DNA from 2 places in the Acetobacter sp. KSO5 genome. Region 1 is predicted to be linked to the other one. Evidence: predicted binding sites of a transcription regulator. Region 1 holds the regulator's gene; the other holds the start of a gene.
The links. Region 1 encodes LexA, which represses DNA repair genes until DNA is damaged. Its sites were predicted from a motif close to TGTTCTANNTANGTTC; they were not measured.
Positions count from the first base shown of each region.

Region 2: a site for LexA is predicted at 1,781-1,796, ahead of ssb (single-stranded DNA-binding protein). Genes of this name have one in related genera too.

Region 1 is NZ_CP172014.1:1,432,976-1,438,453, forward strand. It holds gene ACHQGU_RS06470 (alpha/beta fold hydrolase) at 1-271, shown strand, start outside; gene bioD (dethiobiotin synthase) at 268-1,716, shown strand; gene lexA (transcriptional repressor LexA) at 1,823-2,488, opposite strand; gene ACHQGU_RS06485 (carbohydrate porin) at 2,746-4,053, shown strand; gene glp (gephyrin-like molybdotransferase Glp) at 4,059-5,258, opposite strand; gene rpmG (50S ribosomal protein L33) at 5,411-5,478, shown strand, end outside.
Region 2 is NZ_CP172014.1:3,139,990-3,145,467, forward strand. It holds gene ACHQGU_RS14205 (gamma-glutamyl-gamma-aminobutyrate hydrolase family protein) at 1-324, shown strand, start outside; gene ACHQGU_RS14210 (pseudouridine synthase) at 321-1,079, shown strand; gene rsmD (16S rRNA (guanine(966)-N(2))-methyltransferase RsmD) at 1,082-1,717, shown strand; gene ssb (single-stranded DNA-binding protein) at 1,867-2,469, shown strand; gene ACHQGU_RS14225 (O-antigen ligase family protein) at 2,548-3,864, shown strand; gene dksA (RNA polymerase-binding protein DksA) at 4,054-4,467, shown strand; tRNA gene ACHQGU_RS14235 (tRNA-Thr) at 4,533-4,607, shown strand; gene ACHQGU_RS14240 (IS1182 family transposase) at 4,896-5,478, opposite strand, start outside.

The DNA of each region.
Region 1 (5,478 bases):
TGTGCCAGCCCTGCAGGACGGTCTGACGGAACTGATGACGCTGGACGCAAGGCCTGCGCTGGCTCGTTTGGCTGAGGTGCCCGGGACCGTAAAGGTTCTGGCTGGGGAGCTTGATCCGATTGTCAGTCCGGACATGACGCAGGCCTCTTTCCCGCCGGGTGTGCCGGTTGAATGGGAATCTGAGGGCGGGCACATGCTCCCGCTGACACATCCACATGTCTGTGCCGAGGCTGTTCGGTGCATGATGTCACAAAATCTGGAAAACTCATGACCGACCGTTCTGCCCAGGCCCGACAGGCTCGCATTCAGCAAAGTTTTGATGCTGCGGAGGGGTATGATGCCGCCGCTGTGCTGCAACGTGTGGCGGCGCGGCGTCTGTTTGATGGTCTCCGGGCGCGACTGGCTGGCCGGGCACCCCGACGCATTCTGGAAGTTGGGTGCGGTACGGGCTTTCTCACGCACATGCTGCATGAGGCATGGCCTGAGGCGGAACTGGTCGCAACGGATGTTGCGACCCGTATGCTGGAACGCGCCCGCAAGCGAGTCGGGGACGGCGTGCAGTTTTGCGTGATGGATGCGGCCCGACCCGATGTGGCAGGAGCGTTCGACCTGATTTGCGGCAATCTGGTTTTTCAGTGGCTGGCTGAACCCTCAGTAGCCTTGCAAACGCTGGCGGACCAGCTGGCCCCCGGTGGTGTGATTGCCGTCTCCACTTTGCTGGATGGCACCTTTGAAGAATGGCGACAGGCCTGCACCGCAGAAGGGCTGATGGCGGCAACACCGGATTACCCGGCAGCTAGGACTGTGCGGGACTGGCAACCCGGCCTGTGCGCCGGGAAATGGACAACAGAGCGGTGCGTTCAGCCCTTTGAAAATGGACTGGCTTTTGTAAAGCATTTGAAGGACACGGGGGCTTCCGTACCGCGTGAAGACGGAAAGGCTTTCTCTCCCGCCGAATTGCGTCGGGTTCTGGCACGCTTTGATCAGGCCGGAGCTATGGTGACATGGCATCTGGCCTATGCCTGTTTTCAAAAGCCTCAACGCGCCGGAGTGTTTGTCACCGGAACAGATACCGGCGTGGGCAAGACGCTGACATCTGCCTGCCTCGTTCATGCGTGGAAAGCAGCCTACTGGAAGCCGTTGCAAAGCGGACTGGCGGATGAAGAAGGCGATACCAGCACGGTTATAAAGCTGAGCAGTTGCCTGCCGGAGGACTGCTTTCCGTCAGCCGGGGCGTATCAGGCCTCTCTGTCTCCTCTGGCGGCTGCCAGGGCCGAAGGTGCGGAGATTGACCCCGCACGTCTGGCTTTGCCTTTAGAGGATCCACAGCGTCCGCTCGTGGTGGAAGGGGCAGGAGGCCTGATGGTGCCTGCGACCGATACGCTGATGATGGTTGATCTGGCTGAACGCTGGGGTTTGCCGGTGGTGCTTGTCGCCCGAAGCGGGCTGGGAACACTGAACCATACGCTGCTTAGTCTGGAAGCGTTGCGTGCCCGTGGTCTGGCCATTGCCGGGGTGGTGCTGAGCGGCCCGCTCAACCTGGAGAACAGCAAGACCATTCAGGAAAAAGGGCAGGTGCGCATTCTGGCAGAATTGCCCCAGCAGGAGACCGTGACTGCGGAGACCGTTGCCGCACTGAGCCGTCTGATTCCCGCATGGGACGATGTGTCTGAAGCAATGCAAGTGGGGCGTAAGGGCGTTTCAGAGAAAGTCTGACGTTTCTACCCGGCCTTGATAGATGGGGTTTCTGCGCCTGAATGGAGAAGCCTCAACCGGGCGGACGCGTGACCTTTCAAAATCACGCTCCGTCTTTCCTCTGGCGTCAATGGTAGCGGCGGATCAGTCCGGCCAGTCGACCCTGAATATGCAGGCGTTCGGCTGGCACAATGCGCGTTTCATAGCGCGGGTTGGCGGGTTCCAGCGCAATGGTGTTGCCCTTGCGGCGCAGGCGTTTGAGCGTGACTTCGCTATTATCAATGAGTGCGACAACAATCTGTCCGTTCTCGGCATCTTCTGTGCGACGGATGATGACGTGATCGCCGTCCAGAATCCCGGCCTCAATCATGGAATCCCCGGTGACTTCCAGCGCGTAATAGTCGCCTGAGCTCACCATATCTTTCGGGATGTCCAGAAAGGTATCCGTTTCGGCCATGGCTTCAATCGGCAGACCAGCGGCAATGCGCCCATAAAGCGGGATTTTCAGCGCGGCGGGCTGCTGGCGGGAGAAATCACCACGCACAACATTGGTGGGCAGCGTTTCGGAGGCAGGCGCCATTTCCGGGAGATGGATGACTTCCAGTGCGCGGGCCCGATGGTGATGGCGGCGCAGAAATCCGCGTTCTTCCAGGCCGGAAATCAGGCGATGAATGCCGGATTTGGAGCGCAGGCCCATGGCCTCTTTCATCTCGTCGAAAGAAGGAGAGAAACCCGTCTGCTTGAGGTGAGAATCAATAAAAAGCAGCAGTTTGTGCTGTTTGCGCGTCAGCATTGCGGCACCCCGGAGCAGATGAGTGTTTTTGTATTTATAGGGGTTTGTTCTATATAAGTTCTCTTTTTTAGTCAAGGGGTTATTCACCCCAGCCAAAAGCACTTCTGTATTTTTTGTGGTGTCTGTAAAGGTTCCTGCAGAAGGCCCGTTGGGGCCTGTGCTTTCAGTCTGGCTATTTAAGCGGGGCCGGTGATCATCGGTCCGAAATCCCTGATGCCGCCTTTGTATGCGGTTCTATAACATATTGAAAAGGTTCGGTGTTTAGGAAAATTATCACGGTTCCGGCAGCGTTTTGTGCCTGTTTCAGCCTGAGTGTGTCTCAGGCTGCGGCGCAGGCGACTGCTCCCGATGCGAATGCGTTCAGCTTCGCAGACCGCCTGACGCGGGACTGGGGCGGTGTACGTCGCACGCTGGCGGAACATGGGGTGGATTTTCAGCTGACGGACCAGAACGAGTTGTGGGCTGTGCCTGTCGGGGGGAGCCAGCCGTCCAATAACTACATTGGCGTGACCACCGGCCAGCTTTCTGTGGATCTTGGGCGCCTGACGCATCTGCCGCTCGGCACCATTGGCATCAGTGGGGTGGATATTCGCGGTCATCCCTTCAGCAACCAGCCGCTTTATGTGTTCAATCAGGTCTCCGGGATTGAGGCGGATATCAACCTGCGTCTCTATGAGGTCTGGTATGGCCAGACCTTTGACCATGACCGGCTGGATATGCGGATTGGGAAGCTTGATCTCAGTCATGACTTCATGGGGAGTGATGGCGCGATGCAGTTCATGAATGCCTCATTCTCCTGGCCCATGGTGCCGGATAACAACCTGTATGATCAGGGGCCGGCGTCACCGCTGGGCACGCCTGCCGTGCGGGTCAAATACAAGCTTTCCAAAAGCTGGACGGTTCTGGCCGCCGTTGCGGATGATAACCCGATTGGCGCTGGTTTTCTGAATGACGCTGACCCGTGGAACCAGAATCAGGACCCCAGCGGCACCCGATTCCATTTTGGCACCGGGGCGCTGATGTTTCTGGAAGCGCAATATCACACGCAGCTCTGGGGGAAGGACGGAACCTATAAGCTGGGTGGTTACGGAGATACCGGCCGCTTTCCGGATCAGGCTGACCCAACTGTTCGCCATAAAGGCAACTGGACGTTTTACGCCGTGGCTGATCAGGTTCTGGCTAATCTCGCAGGTAAGCAGACGGTTGCGGGCTTTGTGCGCGCCACATGGGCACCGCCCGCTAACCGCAACCAGATTGTGAATGCGGTAGACGCCGGATTTTTGTTGAACGCGCCATTCCAGTGCGCAAACGATGTTCTGGGGCTTGGGTTCGGCTATGGCGAGGCCAGCCCGGTTTTGCGGCGGTCAGAACGGCGTGCGGGCACGCTGGCGCAGCACGCCGAATATCATCTGGAACTGACTTATCAGTTTCAGGCGACACCCTGGCTCCTCATCCAGCCTGATCTTCAGGGGATGCTTTCACCCAGCGGCGGTGTACTGGATACCGCAGGTCGCAGGGTGAAAGACGAAGCCATTTTTGGCCTGCATTCCAGCATGTCGTTCTGAAGCTCTCAGGGCAGGCGAAGAATACGGCAGGGCGCGCCGGCTTTCTCGGCTGGTGCGAAGGGCGCGCGAATCAGGAGCGCCTGACTTTGGGCGAAAATATTCAGCTGAGCCGAATCCTGTGAACTGAAGGGTGTTGCCAGTGGAAGTTGTCCATCAGCCTGCGGCGTGAGGCGGCAACGCACAAAATCCTGCCGCTGGTCATTCTCGCCAATATCCGCGCCCAGCACGGCGGATTCCGTTTCCATCTTGTCCGGCACGGGCTGGCCGAGCAGCTTGCGCAGGGCAGGGGCTACAAACACCAGACTACACACCAGCGCCGCGACCGGATTGCCCGGCAGGCCGATAACGGGCGTGTGGCCCAGCTGGCCGAACATCAGCGGTCTGCCCGGGCGCATGGCGATTTTCCAGAAATCCAGCGCCAGACCGTGAGCCTCCAGCGTGCTGCGCACGACGTCATACGTGCCTACGCTGGCCCCGCCGATGGTCACCAGCAGATCCAGCGTATGCGCCTGCCCGATGGCGGCAGAGAGAGACTCGGCATTATCCCGTGCAACAGGGAGCAGGATCGCGTCCGCCCCCAGAGATTTGAGCAGGGCGGTAATCATGAACGCGCCGGAATTAACGATGGAGTCTGGAGAAGCCGGGTCTCCGGGCAGCACAATTTCATCACCCGTGGCCAGAACGCCAATGCGCGGACGGCGCGAGACGGGGAGCCAGATATGCCCGCCAGCCGCTGCCAGCCCGATATCGCGCGGCCCGATTTTTTTGCCTGCCGGAACCAGAATGTCGCCTTTGCGGAAATCCTGCCCCTCTTTGCGGATGAACTGGCCCACGCGCCCGGCGCTGAGCAGCGTTGCATGGTCGCCCTCACGCCGCACATTTTCCTGAATCATGACCATATCGGCGCCTGCGGGGATCTGGCTGCCGGTAAACAGCCGCAGGCAGGTGCCTTTCTCCACGGTCAGGCAGGATGGGTGTCCTGCGGGGGCTTCGCCCACAATGCGCAGTGTGGCGCCATCCTGCGCGTCCTCAGCCTTGAGAGCATAGCCATCCATGGAGGAGATGGAGACAGGCGGATTGGAGAGGCGCGCTGTGAGCGGGGATGCCAGCACCCGGCCACATCCATCGGCCAGAGAGACGGTTTCCGAGCCCCCGGCTGAGAATTTTTCAAGGATTCGGGCGCGCGCAACAGCCACATCCAGCATGTTTTTTTACTCCTTTCGGCTATTCCCACGCCTGAATGATGCAAGAATGCTTGACGTTTGGCTCTTGTATGCGCATTTTGCCGGCACTTGAACACCACCCGACCACGTTTCTGGCGTGGTGCCGGGTTTAACGATGCTCTGCTGAGGAAGCTATGGCCAAGACCAATGTTATCAAAATCCGTCTCGTTTCCACGGCGGACACCGGTTACTTCTACGTCAC
Region 2 (5,478 bases), 1.6 Mb from region 1:
GAGTCCTGCCCTACGGCCCTCCCGCACGAGCAACCTAATCCGCGCGATGAAGCCAGCCATGCAGTGCATGTGGAGCCGGATACGCTGCTGGCGCGCTGCGTGGGGCGGCCCCACATGGCCGTTAATTCCTCCCATCATCAGGCCGTGCGCACACCCGGACGCGGGATTATCAATGCCCTGGCAGAAGATGGACTGATTGAAGGGGTGGAAGACCCTACCCTTCCGTTTTGCCTCGGGGTGCAATGGCATCCGGAATTTGGCATAGACCCGGGTGACCGGAGCATTTTTAGCGCCTTTGTACAGGCAGCAGGAGAACAAGAGTGACGCAGGAAACGCGTGGAGAACGCATCGCCAAATGGCTGGGCCGGACCGGTGTTGCCAGCCGGCGTGATGCCGAGCGGATGATTGAAGAAGGACGGGTGAAGCTGAATAATCAGCCCGTCACGCATCCCGCCACGTTTGTCACTTCCGACGACATTGTGCAGGTGGACGGCAAGATTGTGGACCACCCCCAGCGCACTCGCCTGTGGCGCTACCACAAGCCGGACGGACTGGTGACGACGCATAAGGACCCGGAAGGCCGCCCGACTGTTTTTGCCTCGCTGCCGGAAGGCATGCCGCGCGTCATCAGCGTGGGCCGGCTGGATCTGAACAGTGAAGGTCTCCTGCTGCTGACCAATGATGGCGAACTGGCCCGGCGACTGGAACTGCCCAACAATGGCTGGCTGCGGCGCTACCGCGTGCGCGTGTTTGGCGTGGTGGACGAGGCTCGTCTGGCGTCCCTCGCCAACGGCAGTGTGTTTGAAGGCGTGCGCTATGGACCGATTGAAGCCGGCCTCGATTCCCGCAAGGGCGATAACGCCTGGCTGACTGTCTCCCTGCGTGAAGGCAAGAACCGCGAAATCCGTAAGGTGATGATGGGCCTGAACCTGCATGTCAGCCGCCTGATTCGCACCAGCTACGGCCCCTTCCAGTTGGGCACGCTGCAACGGGGCGAGTTGGAAGAAGTGCCCGGCAAGATCCTGCGTGAGCAGATGCCCAGAGCCCCGGAAAAAACTGCTGGCAAGAAGGCCCGCTAACCATGCGGATTATTGCAGGGGCTCGCAAAGGCCGGATTCTGGCCGCCCCCCCCGGCACCACAACCCGCCCCACGGCGGACCGGGTGCGGCAGGCGCTGTTCGATATGCTGCTTCATGCCCCATGGGGGGGGCCGGACCTGCTGACCAATGCGCGCGTACTGGATGCGTTTGCAGGCACCGGAGCGCTGGGGCTGGAAGCGCTTTCACGCGGGGCAGAACACGCCACGTTTTTTGAGAATGATCGCGCGGCCCTCTCCGCCCTGCACACCAATATTGCAGGGTGCAAGTGGGAGGACCGGAGTAAGGTCATCCCCCGGGACGTCACCAAGCCCACGCGCGCTCCGGCCCCATGCTCCCTGCTGTTTCTGGACCCGCCCTATCGGCAGGATCTGCCTGCCCGGACACTAGCCGCCCTGCACGCCCAGGGCTGGATTGCACCCGGCGCCATTGCGGTGATTGAAACCGCCGCGCAGGAACCGCTGCCGCTGCTAGAGAAAAATGCGGACGGCACGACACGCCTGCCGGAAACCGCGCCCGTCAGTGAGGATGAAGAAACTCCACCTCCCCCGGCCTATGCGGGCACATTGCTGGCGGAACGACGACATGGTGCCGCGCGTCTTACTGTCTGGCAGCTGTAAGCGCGTTCCCAAACGCTCCCATCCGATTGAGGTGCGTGCGCCCGACTCGCCATTTTGGAGATAGAATCAAACCAGAACTGGCGACGGGCGCAGGAGTGCGCTACACGGGCTGGATACTCTTTTTATTGTTTTAGAAAACGGGGTCATTGATGGCTGGTAGCGTCAACAAGGTTATTCTGGTGGGCAATCTGGGCAAAGACCCGGAAGTCCGCACCAGCCAGAGCGGCATGAAAATTGTCTCTTTTTCTGTCGCCACCAGTGACACATGGAATGACCGCGCCTCCGGTGAACGCCGGGAACGGACGGAATGGCACCGTGTGGTCATTTTCAATGATCGTCTGGCCGACGTGGCAGAACGCTTCCTGCGCAAAGGCCGCAAGGTCTATCTGGAAGGCGCTTTGCAGACCCGCAAATGGACCGATCAGTCCGGGCAGGAACGCTACACGACCGAAGTGATTGTTGAGCGGTTCCGTGGGGAACTGGTTCTGCTCGACAGCCGCAGCGGCGGTGAAGGTGAAGAGTCCGGCGGCTTTGGCGGTGGCAGCAGCAGCAGCTACGGCGGCGGGAATGGCGGTGGTGGTTACGGCGGCGGAAGCGGCGGTGGCTATGGTGGTGGCAATCAGGGCGGCGACTTTGGCGGCTCTTCCGCACCGCGCCAGAACGCACCGGCCCGTGGCCCTGGTGGTGGTGGCAATGCTGGTGGCTGGGACGCCCCCGGCAACAGTGATCTGGACGACGAAATCCCGTTTTGATCGGCCTATGGGTCTGACAGTCCCTCCCCCGGCCCTTTGCCGGGGTGATGCGGTCTGTCTTAACGGGAATTTTCCGTAATGACACCTGCATCTTCTGTTCCCCACTCTTCCGGCCGCCTTGCAGCGGCTCTGACGCTGTGTGGAACAGGGTGCACTTTTCTTCTCCCCCTCCTCTTCTTTTATAGTCGCGCGCTTAGCGATGTGGCGGCGACCGTTATCGCCTGCCTGTTCCTCCTCTACTCCGCTCTGCAGAAAGACTGGCAGTGGATACGGAAGGACTGGTTACGCCCGGCTGCCGTGTTCTGCGGGCTCTGCCTGATCTCCTCCCTTTATATCGGCCAGAAAGGCGCATGGGTTCAGGCGTTATGTCTGCCGCGTCTCTTCCTGCTCACCGCCGCCATGGAAAGCTGGATTCTGGTCCCGGTCTCCCGCCGTAAGACACTGGCTTCCATTTTGTTTGTGCTGGCCCTGTGGCTGATCGGCCAGTGCTGGAAACAGTATCTGACCGGCACCAACCTGCTGGGCTACCCCCCGGCGGATGATGGTGCTCTGACCGGCCCCTTCGTGAAGCCACGGGCCGGATTTACGCTGCTCATGCTCTTTTTCCCGGCCCTGATGCCGGTGGTTTTACGCGCGTTTTATACCAAGCGTCTGCGCCCATGGATTGGCGGCGTGGTGCTGCTGGTGCTGAGCGTGACCACCATGGTGCTGATTGGCCAGCGGATGAGCAATGTGCTGCTCCTCTTCGGCCTGATGCTGACCGCCCTGATGATCCCGCGCTTTCGCGTGCCATTCGCCTTCGTGCTGGCTGGCGGTGCCGGGCTGGTGGCCAGCCTGCCCGATATCTCCCCGCGAACATATGCCAAGCTGGTGCTCAAATTCTCCAACCAGTTGCACCATTTTACTCAGAGCGATTACGGCAAGCTATATCGCACCGCTGTGACCATGATTGTCTCGCACCCCTGGATTGGGCTGGGCATGGATGGCTTCAGAAACTTCTGCCACACCCCCCTCCACACCAATGCCCTGACCACCATCGGCCTGCCCCCGCTGGACAGTGACACCGCACAGGGCTGCAACATCCACCCCCATAATTATTATCTGCAGATTGCCACCACCGCCGGACTGCCGGGACTGGTGGCGTTTGCATGGATGATCTTCTGCTGGCTGCGCACCGGCTTGCGCGCGCTCGCCCCGGTCCGAAACCCGCAGCAGGCCATGCTGTTTGTCATGTGCTGTGTGGTGCTATGGCCGGTAGCCTCCACCAGCGCCCTGTTCTCCTTCCCCACCGCAGGCTGGGTTTTCCTGTTTGCCGGCTGGCTTCTGGCCGCCTCGGAGCCGAGCAACTCCTCCCAACAGAGCAGCGCCGCTCCATCAGTTTTTAAGAAAATCTAAATATTTCCTTTTATTAGCGGCCTTCTCCGATACTATTTCTTGGGCATATCCAGCCGCCTGCATGCCTATGCTGTCCTTTTTCTTCCGCTAAAATCTCATAATGTTCTTGGCGTTCGGGGTGCACACCGCTATAAGCCGCGTCATTCTTTCAAGGCAGGTGTCCTGTCATTGCAAAGGCTGACAACTGACATGATTACTCTACCGCCAGACTATCGCCCGTCCGACAATGAAGAGTTCATGAACCCTCTTCAGACGGAATATTTCAGACAGAAACTCCTGAAGTGGCGTGCTGAACTCCTGAAAGAGGCCGGGGATACGCTTGCCAGCCTTTCTGAAGGCGGCATTCATGAAGCCGACATTACAGACCGTGCCAGTGTGGAGACGGACCGTGCGCTGGAGCTGCGCACGCGTGACCGTGCCCGTAAGCTGATCGGCAAGATCAACCTTGCCCTCCAGCGCATTGAGAACGGCTCCTACGGCTATTGTGAGGAAACGGGTGAGCCGATCACTTTGCGCCGACTGGAAGCCCGCCCGATTGCGACCCTGTCCATTGAGGCGCAGGAACAGCATGAACGGATGGAAAAAACCCATCGTGACGATTAATTCCGCTTTTTAAGCGGAAACAGACTTGCGGCGTTCGGCGTGAACAGCTAGAACGCCGCCAGCGGGCTGCTGTAGCTCAGTGGTAGAGCACTCCCTTGGTAAGGGAGAGGTCGACAGTTCAATCCTGTCCAGCAGCACCAGCTTTCTTCTTTTTTTAAAATTGCAAGACAGCCCGCCCTTCAGCCCGCTTAGGGACTGTGGGACCGATGTGCGTGTTTGGCGCACTCCCTCTTTATCCCTTTAATGTGCGGCTCTTTGCCTCCCCGTGGGTAAACCTGTGGATAACGGGTGCAACCTCGGTGCGCGACTCAGAAAACCAGTGAAAAGCGACTCCAGAGGCTGTGGATAATTAACTGGATTTCTTATTTATCCCTAGCAGCCTGTCGGGTTGGGCATTTTGCGGCTGATAACGCCGAGGCTGACCCGGCTTATGCTGCGTGAAGCCGTGCCATTCTTTTGCAGTTGTATGCGAGAGCGACGAGTGTCCATTCGGTCGTGACTTTTGCAAGGCTGCGCAGACTGAATCTTCTGAACCCCATGATGCTTTTGATAATTCCAAAGACCGGTTCAACGGTCTGTTTTCGTAGTCTGTAAACATCTCCGGCTTCTGTGGTTTCCAGCCTGTCCTTCATGGCAAGCCGCCAGGGTTCGGTTATCCGGCGTGGCTCCGTGTTTTCAGGAGGTGGCCGGAAATCATATGGCCTGCGGGCGCGAGGCCGTCCGATGGCGACCAGCGGATCGATGCCTTTTTTCCGCAGGTCCCGGACCGCCTGCCCGTTGGCGTAACCGGTGTCGGCGAGCACTGTCTTTGGGAGACCGATCGTGCTTTCCATCGACAGCACGGTGCTGGCAAAGGACGGCGCGTCCGCTGATGTGGCGACAACGTCGGTTGTCACGATCAACTGACTGCCTTCGGCGCAGACCACGGCCTGGGCATTGTAAGCCTGCCGGAACTCGTGAGCGTCCGAACGCCGCATGAGGCGGCTGTCGGGATCGGTCAGACTGATCTGC